DNA from 4 places in the Pseudomonas sp. PB3P13 genome. Region 4 is predicted to be linked to each of the others. Evidence: predicted binding sites of a transcription regulator. Region 4 holds the regulator's gene; each other region holds the start of a gene.
What was found. The regulator FliA, encoded in region 4, starts transcription of late flagellar genes. The targets are predictions, from matches to a motif close to CTAAAGTTTNNNNNNNNNNNGCCGNTAA.
Positions count from the first base shown of each region.

Region 1: flgM (flagellar biosynthesis anti-sigma factor FlgM) is a predicted target of FliA. The motif match lies at 1,267-1,294, and genes of this name have one in related genera.
Region 2: ACYZT1_RS19870 (flagellar protein MotY) is a predicted target of FliA. The motif match lies at 2,349-2,376, and genes of this name have one in related genera.
Region 3: ACYZT1_RS02425 (methyl-accepting chemotaxis protein) is a predicted target of FliA. The motif match lies at 1,594-1,621, and genes of this name have one in related genera.

Region 1 covers NZ_CM142702.1:1,591,703-1,595,318, reverse strand. Annotated here, with positions in the region: gene ACYZT1_RS07115 (chemotaxis protein CheV) at 1-324, opposite strand, end outside; gene flgA (flagellar basal body P-ring formation chaperone FlgA) at 408-1,163, shown strand; gene flgM (flagellar biosynthesis anti-sigma factor FlgM) at 1,333-1,659, shown strand; gene ACYZT1_RS07100 (flagella synthesis protein FlgN) at 1,708-2,175, shown strand; gene ACYZT1_RS07095 (flagellar brake protein) at 2,268-3,014, shown strand; gene ACYZT1_RS07090 (MFS transporter) at 3,090-3,616, opposite strand, start outside.
Region 2 covers NZ_CM142702.1:4,317,191-4,320,806, reverse strand. Annotated here, with positions in the region: gene ACYZT1_RS19885 (peroxiredoxin) at 1-481, shown strand, start outside; gene rnt (ribonuclease T) at 562-1,239, opposite strand; gene pyrC (dihydroorotase) at 1,236-2,282, opposite strand; gene ACYZT1_RS19870 (flagellar protein MotY) at 2,439-3,347, shown strand; gene ACYZT1_RS19865 (argininosuccinate synthase) at 3,477-3,616, shown strand, end outside.
Region 3 covers NZ_CM142702.1:519,808-523,423, forward strand. Annotated here, with positions in the region: gene ACYZT1_RS02425 (methyl-accepting chemotaxis protein) at 1-1,551, opposite strand, end outside; gene ACYZT1_RS02430 (16S rRNA (uracil(1498)-N(3))-methyltransferase) at 1,771-2,478, opposite strand; gene tatC (twin-arginine translocase subunit TatC) at 2,475-3,269, opposite strand; gene tatB (Sec-independent protein translocase protein TatB) at 3,266-3,616, opposite strand, start outside.
Region 4 covers NZ_CM142702.1:1,939,633-1,943,248, reverse strand. Annotated here, with positions in the region: gene ACYZT1_RS08800 (chemotaxis protein CheA) at 1-552, opposite strand, end outside; gene ACYZT1_RS08795 (protein phosphatase CheZ) at 600-1,388, opposite strand; gene ACYZT1_RS08790 (chemotaxis response regulator CheY) at 1,411-1,782, opposite strand; gene fliA (RNA polymerase sigma factor FliA) at 1,949-2,689, opposite strand; gene fleN (flagellar synthesis regulator FleN) at 2,686-3,516, opposite strand.

The DNA of each region.
Region 1 (3,616 bases), 350 kb from region 4:
CGACCGCACCAGGAAACCCTGCGTCTTGGTGTTGTATTCCGTGATGATCACGAACGGATTGCTTTGATCTTTCAGCGCGCCCGCACCGGTCGCCATCGCCAGATCAAGGATCGGAATGGTCGCCCCCCGAATACTGGCCACACCGCACACGACAGGACTGGACTTGGGCATCAGGGTCAGCTTGGGGCATTGCAGCACCTCACGAACCTTGAACACGTTGATCCCGTACAGCTGCTGCCCGTCCAGACGAAACAACAACAGCTCCAGGCGATTCTGCCCTACCAGTTGCGTGCGCTGGTTTACCGAATCCATTACACCAGCCATGCCCAGACTCCTACACCAACGCTCTAAGTGTGTTGCGACGCACATTCATCACTAAACGGCACGGCGCTTGCTTTTTAACCCGTATGAACCCAGAACCGACATTTTCCCGACGCTCAACGTTGCGCAGACTGCTCTGTGCGATGTCGGCCGTTTGCCTGTTCAACGCTGGCAGCCCTGCCCTTGCTGACCCGGTCACCTTGCCTGATATGCTTATCGGCGTGACCCAAGGCTTTCTTGAATTCACCGTAGAGGACTATCTGGCAACCAGTCAAACGCAGGGCCGCTACGAGATCCAGGTCAACCAGCTCGATCCAAGGCTGCGCATGCCCATGTGCGACAAGGAATTGACAGCGTCTTTGGAAAGTCCGGCCAAGCCGCTGGGACGGGTAACTGTCAAGGTTCGCTGCGAAGGCTCGTCACCCTGGACGGTGTTCGTACCTGCTCAAGTCCGGCTGTTTCGCGACATTGTGACGACCACTCGTCCGTTAAGGCGCGCCGACATCGTCCAGCCTGAAGATGTAGGTCTGCGGGAGCGGGATATCAGCCTGATCAGCCAAGGCTATCTGACCACGCTGGACCAGGCGATCGGACAGAGATTGACCCGACCAATGGTCGCCGATCAGGTGATTACGCTGGTGCACCTGGAGCAGGCGGAAGTCATTCGCAAGGGTGATCAGGTGGTTATTACTGCCCGCAGCGGCACACTGAGCGTGCGCATGCCCGGCGAGGCAATGGCCAACGGTGGCATGAGCGAGCAGATTCGCGTAAAAAACCTCAACTCGAAGCGAGTCATCAAGGCGCAAGTCACCGCGCCTGGCCAAGTGGAAGTGTCCATGTAGGATTCTCTGCCGGTGAAAAGTGGCGTTGCCCGAGGCTGTTCCCTAAACTGTGCCTATGCAGAGAAATGCAGGCGCGTGCGGGCTCATTTCTTGAAAAATGAGCCTAAAGTTTTCAAAGGGAGAGCCGAAAACATGGCAAGCGTCCAAATACTCAGAGGTTTTTCCAATCATGGTCATTGATTTCAGCCGTTTAAACAGCTCCTCGTCACTTGCGGGCACCACACGTACCAGCGCCACCAAGGACGTTGCCGAAGCCGGCAAATCCGCGCCGCTGACTACCCCGGCCGAACAGGCCAGTGCCACCAAGAGCGGGGAATCGGTACACCTCAGCAATGAGGCTCAACAGTTGCAGAAGGTCACTGACAAGCTGCGCGATCAGCCCGCCGTAGACAAAGCCCGCGTGGCCGAGTTGAAAGCCGCGATTGCTGATGGCAGCTATAAAGTCGACAGCAACCGTGTAGCCAGCAAACTGCTCAACTTCGAAGCCCAGCGCTAGGCCATCGCCTGCGCCAGGCTTTTGGACGCTTAAAACCCAAGGCCAGCCATGCACGACACTAATTTACTGCAACTGATCACCGACGACTTTGCTACAGCGCAACACTTGCTGGAATTGCTGCAAACCGAATCTCTCGCTTTGCACGGTCGCGACATGCCGCTGCTCGAAGAGATTCTGGCGCAGAAGCAGGCATTGATCATTCTGCTTGAACAGCATGGCCGCAAGCGCAGTGAAATCCTCGCCAGCCTGAACCTGCCGACCAACCGCAGTGGTCTGGAGCAACTCGCCAGTCAGTCGAGCATCGGCGATCAGCTCTTGGCGCAAAGCGACGTGCTGACCGATCTTCTGGCTCAATGTCAGGCCGCAAACGGCAACAATGGCCAGTCGATTCTGGTCCAGCAGGCGGCGACCGCCAATCAGCTGAAAATCCTTACCGGCGGTGAACCGCCAGCACTTTATGATGCCCGCGGATCAACCGCCAAGCTGGCGAAGCCTCGGCCGCTCAGTCAGGCTTGACCCTGTTACTGACCTCGCCCTACCAAGACGCGCAACATGCTGGCAATATACTGGCCAGCCGTAGTCATATTTTGTCTGGAGATTGATGAACCGTGTCCAATGCCCTCAATGCGGAAGATGCGCCGCAGCCGCCCAAGGTACTTAGCACACCGTTGGAAATCTCCGGCAACCTGCGCCAGCTGCAAGACAGTCATGATCCACTGATCATCACGTTTCTTGAGCGCACTCAGCGTTTCCAAAGCTACCTGGTCGATGTTGACCGGGACAGCGCCACCATCGCATTCGACGAAATGATCCCGCGTGATGGCGAACGCTTTCTGCTGGCCGGCGAACCGTTCAAGGTCGAAGGTTTTCACGACGGTGTGCGCATCGCCTGGGACAGTAACGGTCCATTGACCCTCGATGAGTCGGGCGACAGCCGCTGCTACCGTGGGCCCCTGCCGGACGAAGTGGTTTACCACCAACGTCGCAATGCGTTTCGCGCAGCATTGAAACTCGCGCAATTGGTGAGCGTCGATCTGGACGGTGAAAAGCTCAGGAAACCGATCAGCGGCAAGCTGCTGGACATTTCCGCTACCGGTTGCAAATTGCGCTTCGAAGGCGACATTACTGGCAGCCTGCAACTTGGCCAGGTGTATGACCGCTTCGCCGTCGATTTGCCGTTTGGCAAGATGACTGCTCCGGTCGAATTGCGTTACCTGCACTTCGAAGAAAAAATCTCCACCACCTTCGCCGGCGTCCGTTTTCATAACATGAGCGGCCTGGTGCAGCGTCAGGTCGAGCGTTTCGTCTACCAGTTGCAGCGTGAAGCACGGCGCTTCGACAAAGACGATTTCTGATACGCCGCCCCATGAAAAACGGGCAGTCCCTTGCGGTGACTGCCCGTTTTCTCATGTCCGCTTTTTGGGTGATCGTTAAGGCCTGGCCTCGGTAAAACTCTGCTCGCGGCCCGCCTCCGGGTCGTCGGGCTGCGTTTGCGTCTGCGGTGAAGGTTCCGCCTCTGATTCCGGCTCGACCGTGTTGTGCATTTGCTCGTGAACCACTTGCTCATCCACTCGCGGATCAAGGCACGCCACCAGCGGCGAACTTGACATGCTGTCCGGCATGGCGACGTGATGCAGCGGCGCATCTTCGACCTGATGCAGGTTGGTGACCGCTTTCGGGCGGATCCGCCAAACCAGTACCAGCGCGAAAAAACTGAAGAAGGCATAAAGCATCTGACTGCCCAATACTTTCATCAGCACACCCGCCACCAGCGGACCGATGCTGGCGCCAACGCCATAAGTCACCAGCAGCATGGCCGTCAGCGAAACCCGGCGATCCGCCTCGACATGGTCATTGGAGAACGCCACAGCCAGTGGATACAGGCAAAACTTGACCAATGAACAAATGAAACCAGTGATGAACAACACCTGCAGCGGCACTTCTTTCATGATCGCCA
Region 2 (3,616 bases), 2.4 Mb from region 4:
TTTCTACCCGTTGGACTTCACCTTCGTTTGCCCGTCCGAGCTGATCGCTCTGGACAACCGCATGTTTGACTTCAAGGCACGCAACGTCGAAGTGATTGCTGTGTCGATTGACTCGCACTTCACTCACAACGCTTGGCGCAACACTCCGGTAAACAATGGCGGGATCGGCCAGGTTCGCTACACCATGGCTGCCGACATGAAGCACGAAATTGCCAAGGCGTACGATGTTGAATCCGAAGGCGGCGTGGCTTTCCGCGGCGCGTTCCTGATCGATGACAAAGGTGTTGTCCGTTCGCAGATCATCAACGACCTGCCGCTGGGCCGTAACATGGAAGAGCTGATCCGTCTGGTCGACGCTCTGCAATTCCACGAAGAGCATGGCGAAGTCTGCCCTGCCAACTGGAAAAAAGGCGACAAAGGCATGACCGCCTCTACCGAAGGTGTGGCGGCTTACCTGACCGAGAACGCTGCTGCGCTGTAAGGCACGTTCGAGGCATAAAAAAACCGGCCCATGAAGCCGGTTTTTTTACGCGTGCGATTTGTTAAATGCACCGCGACATATCAGTGGTCGTAATCTTCCCAGCCGCCCATCTGCTTCCAGCGATTGACGATGCCGCAGAACAGTTCAGCGGTCTTCTCGGTGTCATAGCGAGCCGAGTGAGCCTCGCGGCCGTCAAAGTCGATATCCGCTGCCTGGCAGGCCTTGGCCAGCACGGTTTGACCGTAAGCCAGACCGGCGAGTGTCGCAGTATCGAAGCTGGAAAACGGATGAAACGGGTTGCGCTTCATGTCCAGACGGGCGACGGCCGCGTTGAGAAAGCCAAGGTCAAAGCTGCTGTTATGGCCGACCAGAATCGCTCGCTTGCAGCCGTTCGCCTTCAACGCCTTGCGAATGCCACGGAAGATATCGGTCAGCGCCGTTTCTTCGCTCACCGCCATGCGCAGCGGGTGATCGAGCTTGATACCGGTGAATTCCAGTGCAGCCGCCTCGACGTTGGCGCCTTCAAACGGTTCTACGCGAAAGAAGTAGGTGTGATCGGGGTACACAAAACCTTGTTCGTCCATCCCGATCGTAGTCGCGGCGATTTCCAGAAGCGCGTCAGTGGCAGAGTTGAAACCTCCGGTTTCAACGTCGACAACGACTGGCAGGTACCCACGGAAGCGCTCGGCCATCGGGTGGCGTGAACCACCTCCGCCGCTTTGCCCTTCCTGTTCGTCGTCGAAATGGTCTTCACTCACGCGTGTTCCTCCAGCAGGCGCCAGCGCAGTTTTTCACCGGCGCGCAGCGGGATTACGGTCAGCTCGCCAAATGGCAGGCTGGTTGGGGCGGTCCACTCTTCACGGACCAGGGTGATGCGATCGGTGTTCACCGGCAAACCGTAGAAGCGCGGGCCGTTGAGGCTGGCAAAGGCTTCGAGCTTGTCCAGCGCGTTACGTTGCTCAAACGCTTCGGCGTACATCTCGATCGCCGCATAGGCGGTGTAGCAACCGGCACAACCGCATGCAGCTTCTTTGGCGTGCTGGGCATGAGGCGCCGAGTCGGTACCGAGGAAAAACTTCTCGCTGCCGCTGGTTGCGGCATCAAGCAATGCTTCCTGATGAGTGTTGCGCTTGAGAATCGGCAGGCAATAGAAGTGCGGCCGAATCCCGCCCACCAGCATATGATTGCGGTTGTACAGCAAGTGATGCGCGGTGATGGTCGCGCCGACGTTGGCCGAGGCCTCATTGACGAACTGTACGGCGTCTGCGGTGGTGATGTGTTCGAACACCACTTTGAGCGTCGGGAAATGCTCGACCACACCACGCATGTGCTCGTCGATGAAAATCTTTTCGCGATCAAACACATCGACATCGCCACGGGTGACTTCACCGTGGATCAACAGCGGCATTCCGACTTCGGTCATGGCCTCAAGGGCAGGGAAGATCTTGTCGATGCTGGTAACGCCAGAATCAGAGTTGGTCGTCGCGCCGGCCGGGTACAGCTTGGCGGCGTATACGAAACCGCTCGCCTTGGCTTCGCGAATTTCTTCAGGCTGGGTACGGTCGGTGAGATACAGGACCATTAACGGTTCGAAACGGCTGCCAGCCGGTCGAGCAGCGAGAATACGCTGGCGATAGCCGTCGGCTTCAGCGGCGTTACGCACCGGAGGGACCAGGTTGGGCATGATGATGGCGCGACCAAAGGTACGCGCAACATCCGCAACGGTATTGGTCAACACGGCACCATCGCGAAGATGAATGTGCCAGTCGTCGGGACGCAGCAGGGTCAGGCGGTCGGACATGAGGGGATTCCAGGCGGGTCAAACTGAGGGGAATGCTACCGGAAAAGACTCTTCCAGGCACTCGCTATCAAGTTTTGCAGGAAGCTTCCGATATCCACAGGTATGCCGTAAACATCTGTATCGGTCTTTTTGTTGTAGAAGCCAGTGGAGCCTCCCGTGCGCCAGCGTTATTTAGCCTTGCTCAGTGTGTTTGCCAGCCTTCCCGCAATGGCGCTCACTTTCCAGACGCGTCTGGAGAGCATCGAGTGGACGGTCGAAGGGGACAAGTTCGAATGCCGCCTCACGCAACCGATCACTGATTTCGGTTCGGGGGAGTTCGTGCGCCGTGCCGGCGAGCAGGCGACGTTTCGTTTGAAGGCCTACAACGCGATGCTCGGAGGCGGCTCGGCAACCTTGCTGGCGGCAGCGGCACCGTGGCAACCGGGACGCGGCGACATCAATCTCGGTTCGGTGAACATTGGCAGCGGCAACGTACTGTTTAACACTTCACAGGTGCAGGCGGGTCGGTTGATCAGTGGCTTGATGGATGGACGCAGCCCGGTCATCCGGCGCGCGTCGGGTGACGGCCGGGTGTCGGAAGTGCGCCTGTTACCGGTCAAGTTCAACAAGGCGTTCAACGATTACCAGAGCTGCGTGGCGAAATTGCTGCCGAAGAACTTCGAGCAGGTCAAACAATCGCAGATCGGTTTTCCAGGCGAAGGCATAGACCTCGACGCGCAGGCCAAGGCGCAACTGCAAGTGATGCTGGAGTTCATGAAGGCCGATCCGACGGTCAACCACATCGAGCTTGACGGTCACTCCGACAACAGCGGCAATCGTCTGACCAATCGCGATTTGTCGCGTCGCCGAGCCCTGGCGGTGGTGGACTTTTTCAAGGCCAACGGCATTCAGGAATCGCAGATCACCGTACGTTTTCACGGCGAGCGATATCCGCTGGTGCCTAACACCAGTTCGGCCAACCGTGCGAAAAACCGACGGGTCAATGTGCACCTGGCGCGGGTTGCTCCTGCCGAACCCGCGGCGCCGCAAACCACTGCATCGGCGAACACGGCTAAGACGTCCTGACCGACCGGTCATCGTCGCGCGATTGACACATTCTGTCGCTTCGTCGTCATAAGCTGTCGCGCCTCTGTAAATTATTGCGCATGACCGGTAGACTTGACGGCTTTCCGTAGAACCCCGTGGAGTGATGGCATGGCGGACGTAAACAAGGTCGTTCTGGCGTATTCCGGCGGCCTGGACACTTCGGTGATCCTCAAGTGGCTGCAGGATACTTATAACTGTGAAGTGGTGACGTTCACCGCTGATCTCGGGCAGGGCGAAGAGGTCGAACC
Region 3 (3,616 bases), 1.4 Mb from region 4:
CGTGCGCTGGGCGAGGCTGCGGACTTCGTCGGCGACCACCGCAAAACCGCGCCCGGCCTCACCGGCTCGGGCCGCTTCGATGGCAGCGTTGAGCGCCAGCAGGTTGGTTTGCTGGGCGACGGATTTGATCACGTCGAGCACGCTGCCAATCTTGTCGCTCTCGCGCTTGAGATGCCCCATGGCTTCGGTTGAGTTGCCGACTTCGAGCGCCAGGCGCTCGATCTGCGCAATGGCCTCGCCGACCACTTTGTCACCCTCGCGGGCTTGCTGGTCGGCAGCCACGGCAGCTTCGGAAGCTTCTTCGGCGTTGCGTGCGACTTCCTGCACGGTGGCGGTCATTTCGTTCATGGCGGTCGCCACCTGATCGGTCTCGATCTTCTGGCTATTGACCCCGGCGCTGGTCTGCTCGGTGACGGCCGACAACTCTTCGGCAGCGCTGGCGATCTGGGTGACGCCCTCGCCGATACCGCTGATCAGCACGCGCAGGCCTTCCGTCATGCTCTGGATTGCGCGCTGCAATTGGCCGAGTTCATCACGGCGTTGGGAGGTCAGGTTGTGCGTCAAATCGCCGGCCGCGATACGCTCGGCGACCTTGAGCGTTTCGTTCAGCGGCGTGACGATCTGGCGAGTGATGAACCATGCCGCGAACAGACTGATCACCAGCGCCAGGGCAGTGGCCAACCACAACATGTTTTTGGCGCGGGCCGCGTCGGTATCCCGGACGACGGTCTGTGAAACCGTGAGTTTCATGCTGGCATCAATCAGAATATCGCCTTGCGCGCTCATGCTTTTGAGGGCGACAGCATTGGCTGTTTGTGAGTCGCGGAACTGGCTGACGGCGGCGCGATAGGTCTTCAACGATTCGCCGGCCTGTTGCAGGTTGGCAGCGTACTGCTCGGGAAGACTGGTGGTCAGGCTGCCGAGGGTTTTCAGCGCAGCGTCGATAGCGTCCAGTGCCGGTTGTTCAGCATCGGCCCTGGCGCTATAGGTGTAGCCGCGCACTTGATAGCGCGCTTGCTGCAGCTGCTTGCTCAGATCGACCACGCTATTGAACTGCGCAATGCTGTCGCCTTGCAGCATGGACTGCTCGACATTGGCGACTTTGGTCACCGCATTATCGGCGTTCGCCCCGAGTTTGCTGCGGGCGTCTTCGCGCTGTGCGCTGGCCTGGATCATCGTGCCGAATGCACGTTTGTATTCGGCGACGGCAGCCAGTTGCTGGTCGATCAACGCGACGTCGGACGGTTGCTCGATGAGCGTGCGCGCGGTCTTCAGTCCGCTGTCGAGTTTGCCCAGCAGCTCGTTGACGGCCTCCGGGCCTTGTTCGCCACGATGCATCTCGTAAGCCTGACGGGCAATGCGCAGTTCTTTGCTGAGGTCATTGAGGCTGGAAATAAAACCCAACTTGTCCCCGCGCTTCATCACCTCGCTCAGACCGGTCCAGCCGGTGAAGGTGATCAATAACGTCAGAAGCAGCACCAGACCGAAGCCGATACCCAGTTTGCGATTAACGCTGACGTTTCCCAGTTTCTCGGCTAGCCATCCGTACATGCTGCAACTCCCACAGACCACAAGTTGGTGTTTATGGAGGCTGTATCGGCCGGCGGAGGGCAATCTGTAGACACCCCCCAATGGGTGGGCAATACCGAAACCTGTGGGAGCGAGCTTGCTCGCGATAGCGCCGGGCCAGTCAGCAACTGAGTTATCTGGCAGTCCGCTATCGCGAGCAAGCTCGCTCCCACAGGGCTTTGGGTCTATATCAAGGTCGGGTCAGAACAGGCGGGCGAGCAGTGCAGTCACGGCGGTCTCGACGCGCAGGATGCGCTCGCCCAATTGCACCGGTTGCAGACCGGACCTGGCCAGCAGGTCGATCTCGTAAGGAATCCAGCCACCTTCCGGGCCGATGGCCAGGGTGACGGGCTCGTCCAGGCCGCGCGGGCAGGGCGGGTAATTGCCGGGATGGCCGACCAGCCCGAGCGTGCCTTCGGCAATCCCCGGCAGACGATCCTCAACAAATGGCTTGAAACGCTTCTCGATGACGATTTCCGGCAGGACGCTGTCGCGCGCCTGTTCCAGACCCAGTATCAGCTGCTCGCGAACGGCCTCGGGCTCGAGAAACGGCGTCTGCCAAAAGCTCTTCTCGACGCGATAGCTGTTCACCAGCACGATGCGCGGCACGCCCATGGCGGCCACGGTCTGAAACACTCTGCGCAACATTTTCGGGCGTGGCAGGGCCAGGATCAACGTCAATGGCAGCTTGGCCGGAGGCGATTGATCAAGCGTGACGCGCAGTTCGGCTTCATCGGCGGCCAGGCGCAGCACTTCGGCCGAGCCCATCATGCCGCCGATGCGTCCGACCCGCATGCTGTCACCTACTTCGCAGCGATGGACGTCCTGCATGTGGGTCAGACGACGATCACGCAGGATCACCCGGTCGGCCGCAATGAAATCGGCGTCTTCGAGCAGCAGCAGGTTCACGCTTGAGTCGCTGGTGGCTGGTCGTTGTGATCGTCAACCGGCTGATCGTCAGGATGGTCACCGCGCTTGCTGATCAGACTGCCGAACAGAATGCCGATTTCGAACAGCAGCCACATCGGCACCGCCAGCAGCGTCTGCGAGAAAATGTCCGGCGGCGTCAGGATCATGCCGACCACAAAGCAGCCGATGATCACATACGGACGGATCTTCTTCAGATAGGCAACGTTGACCACGCCAATCCATACCAGCAAGACCACGGCCACCGGAATTTCAAAGGCCACACCGAACGCGAAGAACAGCGTCATGACGAAATCGAGGTAGCTGGCGATGTCGGTCATCATTTCCACGCCGGCCGGAGTGGCGGCGGCGAAGAACTGGAAGATCAACGGGAACACGAGGAAATAGGCGAACGCCATGCCGGTGTAGAACAGCAGAATGCTGGACACCAGCAGCGGCACCGCAATGCGCTTTTCATGCTTGTACAGGCCTGGCGCGATGAAGCCCCAGATCTGATGCAGGATCACCGGGATCGCCAGGAACAGCGAAACCATCATGGTCAGCTTCAACGGCGTCAGAAAGGGTGACGATACGTCGGTGGCAATCATTGTCGCGCCGGTTGGCAGGTACTGACGCAGCGGCGTGGAAACAAAGGTGTAGATCTGCTGGGTGAAGGCGAACAGCCCTGCAAAAATGATGAAGATCGCCGCTACGCAGCGCAGCAGACGGCTACGCAGCTCGGTAAGGTGCGACACCAGCGGCATGTGCTGGTCGTTTTCAGGAAGATCGCTCATGAGGCTCGCGGCGGCAAAGGGGGATCGTGAGGCGCCGGGGTGACGGGCGCGGCGGATGGCGCTGTCGGCGCGGGTTCAACGGTGGTCGCTGGCGGGGCGGTCACGGGCGCAGCGTCTACCTTTGGCGCGTGAATGGTCTGCGGTGCAACGGGCTCGACCGGCGGAACCGGCGTTGGCTCCTGCTGAGTCGGCGTGAAAATCTTCCGCGCCTCCTGCTCCAGCGACAGAATGTGTTCGTTGTGCAATTGCCGACGGATCTCGTCGGCACCGATTTCACGCTCAACTTCCTGCTTGATCGCGTTGAAACTGCGTTTCAGCCGGCCGACCCACAGGCCGGCAGTGCGCGC
Region 4 (3,616 bases):
AGCAGGCGTAGGAGCAGCAGCGGGCGCCTCGGCCTGGGCCTTGACGGCGTTCAGCGAGTCCAGCAGTTGTTCGAATTCGTTATCGGTGATGTCTTCCGATTCGCTTTCGGCAGCCGGCTCTGCAACAGCGTCAGGCGCAGCCTGTGCCACCTCATCGGCGCTCTGCGGCTCGGCCAGGCGAGCCAGCGCCGCCAGCAATTCAGGCGTGGCAGCCGTGATCGGGCTGCGCTCGCGGACTTCGGTGAACATGCCGTTCACCGCGTCCAGTGCTTCGAGAACCACGTCCATCAGTTCCGAGTCGACACGACGTTCACCCTTGCGCAGGATGTCGAAGACGTTCTCGGCGATGTGACAGCACTCCACCAGCTCGTTGAGCTGGAGGAAGCCGGCGCCTCCTTTTACAGTGTGAAAACCGCGAAAAATTGCATTGAGCAGATTCGCATCATCCGGTCGGCTTTCCAGCTCGACCAGCTGTTCGGACAGCTGCTCTAGAATCTCGCCGGCCTCAACCAGGAAATCCTGAAGGATCTCTTCATCGGCGCCGAAGCTCATTAAGGGGGGTGCTCCTACAGGTCTAAAAACCTAAAAAACCTAAAATTCTAAAACCCTAGGCTGGATAGCAAATCGTCCACATCGTCCTGACCGGACACAACGTCTTCTCTTTTATCGGCATGGATCTGCGGACCTTCACCCTGAGAGAGATGTTTTTGCGGATCTTTTTCTTTGTGCATGGCTTCACGGTCATGTTCGATGCCCGCAAAGCGGTCCACCTGACTGGCCATCAGCACAAGCTTGAGCAGGTTGCTTTCGACTTCGGTGACCAATTGGGTCACCCGCTTGATCACTTGACCGGTGAGGTCCTGATAGTCCTGAGCGAGCAGGATGTCGTTGAGGTTGCTCGACACCACACGGTTGTCCGCACTGCTGCGTGTCAGGAAATTGTCGACGCGCCGGGCCAGCTCGCGGAACTCTTCAGCCCCGACTTCGCGACGCATGAACCGTCCCCAATCCGCGCTCAGCGCCTGCGCTTCATCGCTCAGACCATTGACCAGCGGCGTGGCGTTTTCCACCAGGTCCATGGTGCGGTTGGCCGCAGCCTCGGTCAGCTTGACCACATAACTCAAACGCTCGGTGGCGTCTGTTATCTGGGACACTTCCTCGGCCTGGGGCATGTGCGGGTCAATCTGGAAATTGACAATCGCGCTGTGCAGCTCGCGAGTGAGTTTGCCCACTTCCTGATACAGGCCGCGGTCACGGGTCTGATTGAGCTCATGGATCAATTGCACCGCGTCGCCGAACTTGCCTTTTTCAAGGCTTTCGACCAATTCGACCGCGTGTTTTTTCAGGGTCGATTCGAAATCGCCCTGTGAAGATTCGTTGTTGTCCATAGCTCCCCCGTGGCGCCGTTTCTCAACCGATGCGTTCGAAAATCTTCTCGATCTTGTCTTTCAACGCCTGGGCCGTGAAGGGCTTGACCACATAGCCGTTGACGCCGGCCTGGGCCGCTTCGATGATCTGCTCGCGCTTGGCTTCAGCGGTGACCATCAGCACCGGCAGGTGCTTGAGCTTTTCATCGGCGCGCACGTGGCGCAGCAGGTCGATACCGGTCATGCCAGGCATGTTCCAGTCCGTTACCAGAAAGTCGATGCTGCCGCTGTTGAGAACCGGAATGGCGGTGGTGCCATCGTCAGCCTCGACCGTGTTGGTGAACCCAAGGTCACGCAACAGGTTTTTTATGATCCGCCGCATCGTTGAGAAGTCATCAACGATGAGGATTTTCATGTTCTTGTCCAATTCGACCTCCAAGCAGTCTTAAACACGCCCAGCACCTGGACGCGCCACTTCAATCAATCCGGCAAACACTCGATGACTGTCTGGAGCACAGCAGATCGCGACCGGCGCGGTTCAACACCACACCAGCCACGTTCGCAGTGTCCCCACACTGCCTTCAGCGCGCTCGCCACTCCCCCAAACGCCCCCGCAAACGGGCCGCGCACTGGCTGTGTAACTGGCTGACCCGGGATTCGCTGACCCCCAGGACCTCGCCGATTTCCTTGAGATTCAGCTCTTCGTCGTAGTACAGCGCCAATACCAGCCGCTCCCGCTCCGGCAGATTGGCAATCGCGTCCGCCAATGCCGCCTGGAAGCGTTCATCTTCCAGATCGCGGGACGGCTCCATGTGTGCACTCGCGCCGTCCTCGTGCAGCCCCTCGTGTTCGCCGTCCTGCAACAGATCGTCGAAACTGAATAAACGGCTACCCAAGGTGTCGTTCAAAATCCCGTAGTAGTCGTCGAGACTCAATTGGAGTTCGGCCGCAACTTCATGATCTTTAGCGTCACGGCCGGTTTTAGCTTCAATCGAGCGAATTGCGTCGCTGACCATGCGCGTATTGCGGTGAACCGAACGGGGTGCCCAGTCGCCCTTGCGCACTTCATCGAGCATCGCGCCGCGGATTCGAATGCCCGCGTACGTTTCGAAACTCGCGCCTTTGCTGGCGTCGTATTTGGTGGAAACTTCAAGCAGGCCGATCATGCCCGCCTGGATCAGATCTTCAACCTGAACACTGGCCGGCAAACGCGCGAGCAAGTGGTAGGCAATGCGCTTGACCAGTGGCGCGTAACGCTCGATCAATTCGTACTGCGCGTCACGTGCCGACTTCTTGTAAAGGTTGTAACCGGTAGCTGTCATAGCACGGGTCCTGCGGTCTGTTGCACGAGGCGCTCGACGAAAAACTCCAGATGCCCACGCGGGTTGGCGGGCAACGGCCAGGTATCGACCTTTTGTGCGATGGCCTTGAACGCCAGGGAGCACTTGGAACGCGGGAAGGCTTCATAGACGGCGCGCTGTTTCTGCACCGCTTTGCGCACGCTTTCGTCGTAGGGCACCGCACCGACGTACTGCAAGGCAACGTCGAGGAAGCGGTCCGTGACTTTGGTCAGCTTGGCGAACAGATTGCGACCCTCCTGCGGGCTCTGGGCCATGTTGGCCAGGACGCGGAAGCGGTTCATGCCGTAATCGCGATTCAGCAGTTTGATCAGCGCGTAGGCGTCCGTGATCGAAGTCGGCTCGTCGCACACCACCAGCAGCACTTCCTGCGCAGCGCGAACGAAACTGACTACCGAGTCACCGATACCCGCAGCGGTGTCGATGACCAGCACATCGAGGTTGTCGCCGATATCACTGAACGCCTGGATCAGGCCGGCATGTTGCGCCGGGCTCAGATGAACCATGCTCTGGGTGCCGGACGCGGCCGGAACGATGCGAATGCCGCCGGGCCCTTGCAACAATACGTCGCGCAGCTCACAGCGGCCTTCGATCACGTCGGCCAGCGTACGCTTGGGTGTCAGTCCCAACAGAACGTCGACGTTCGCCAGCCCCAGATCGGCGTCCAGCAGCATGACGCGTCGGCCAAGTTCAGCTAGAGCCAGGGACAAGTTCACTGACACGTTAGTCTTGCCGACGCCACCTTTGCCGCCGGTCACCGCGATCACCTGTACGGGATGCATGCTGCCCATTTTATTTCTTTACCTTGTCTTGCATAGACGGAGGCCACATTACTGGCTGCGCGTTCACAAACGGAACAATGCATGGCAGACCATCGATGTAGGTACGAAA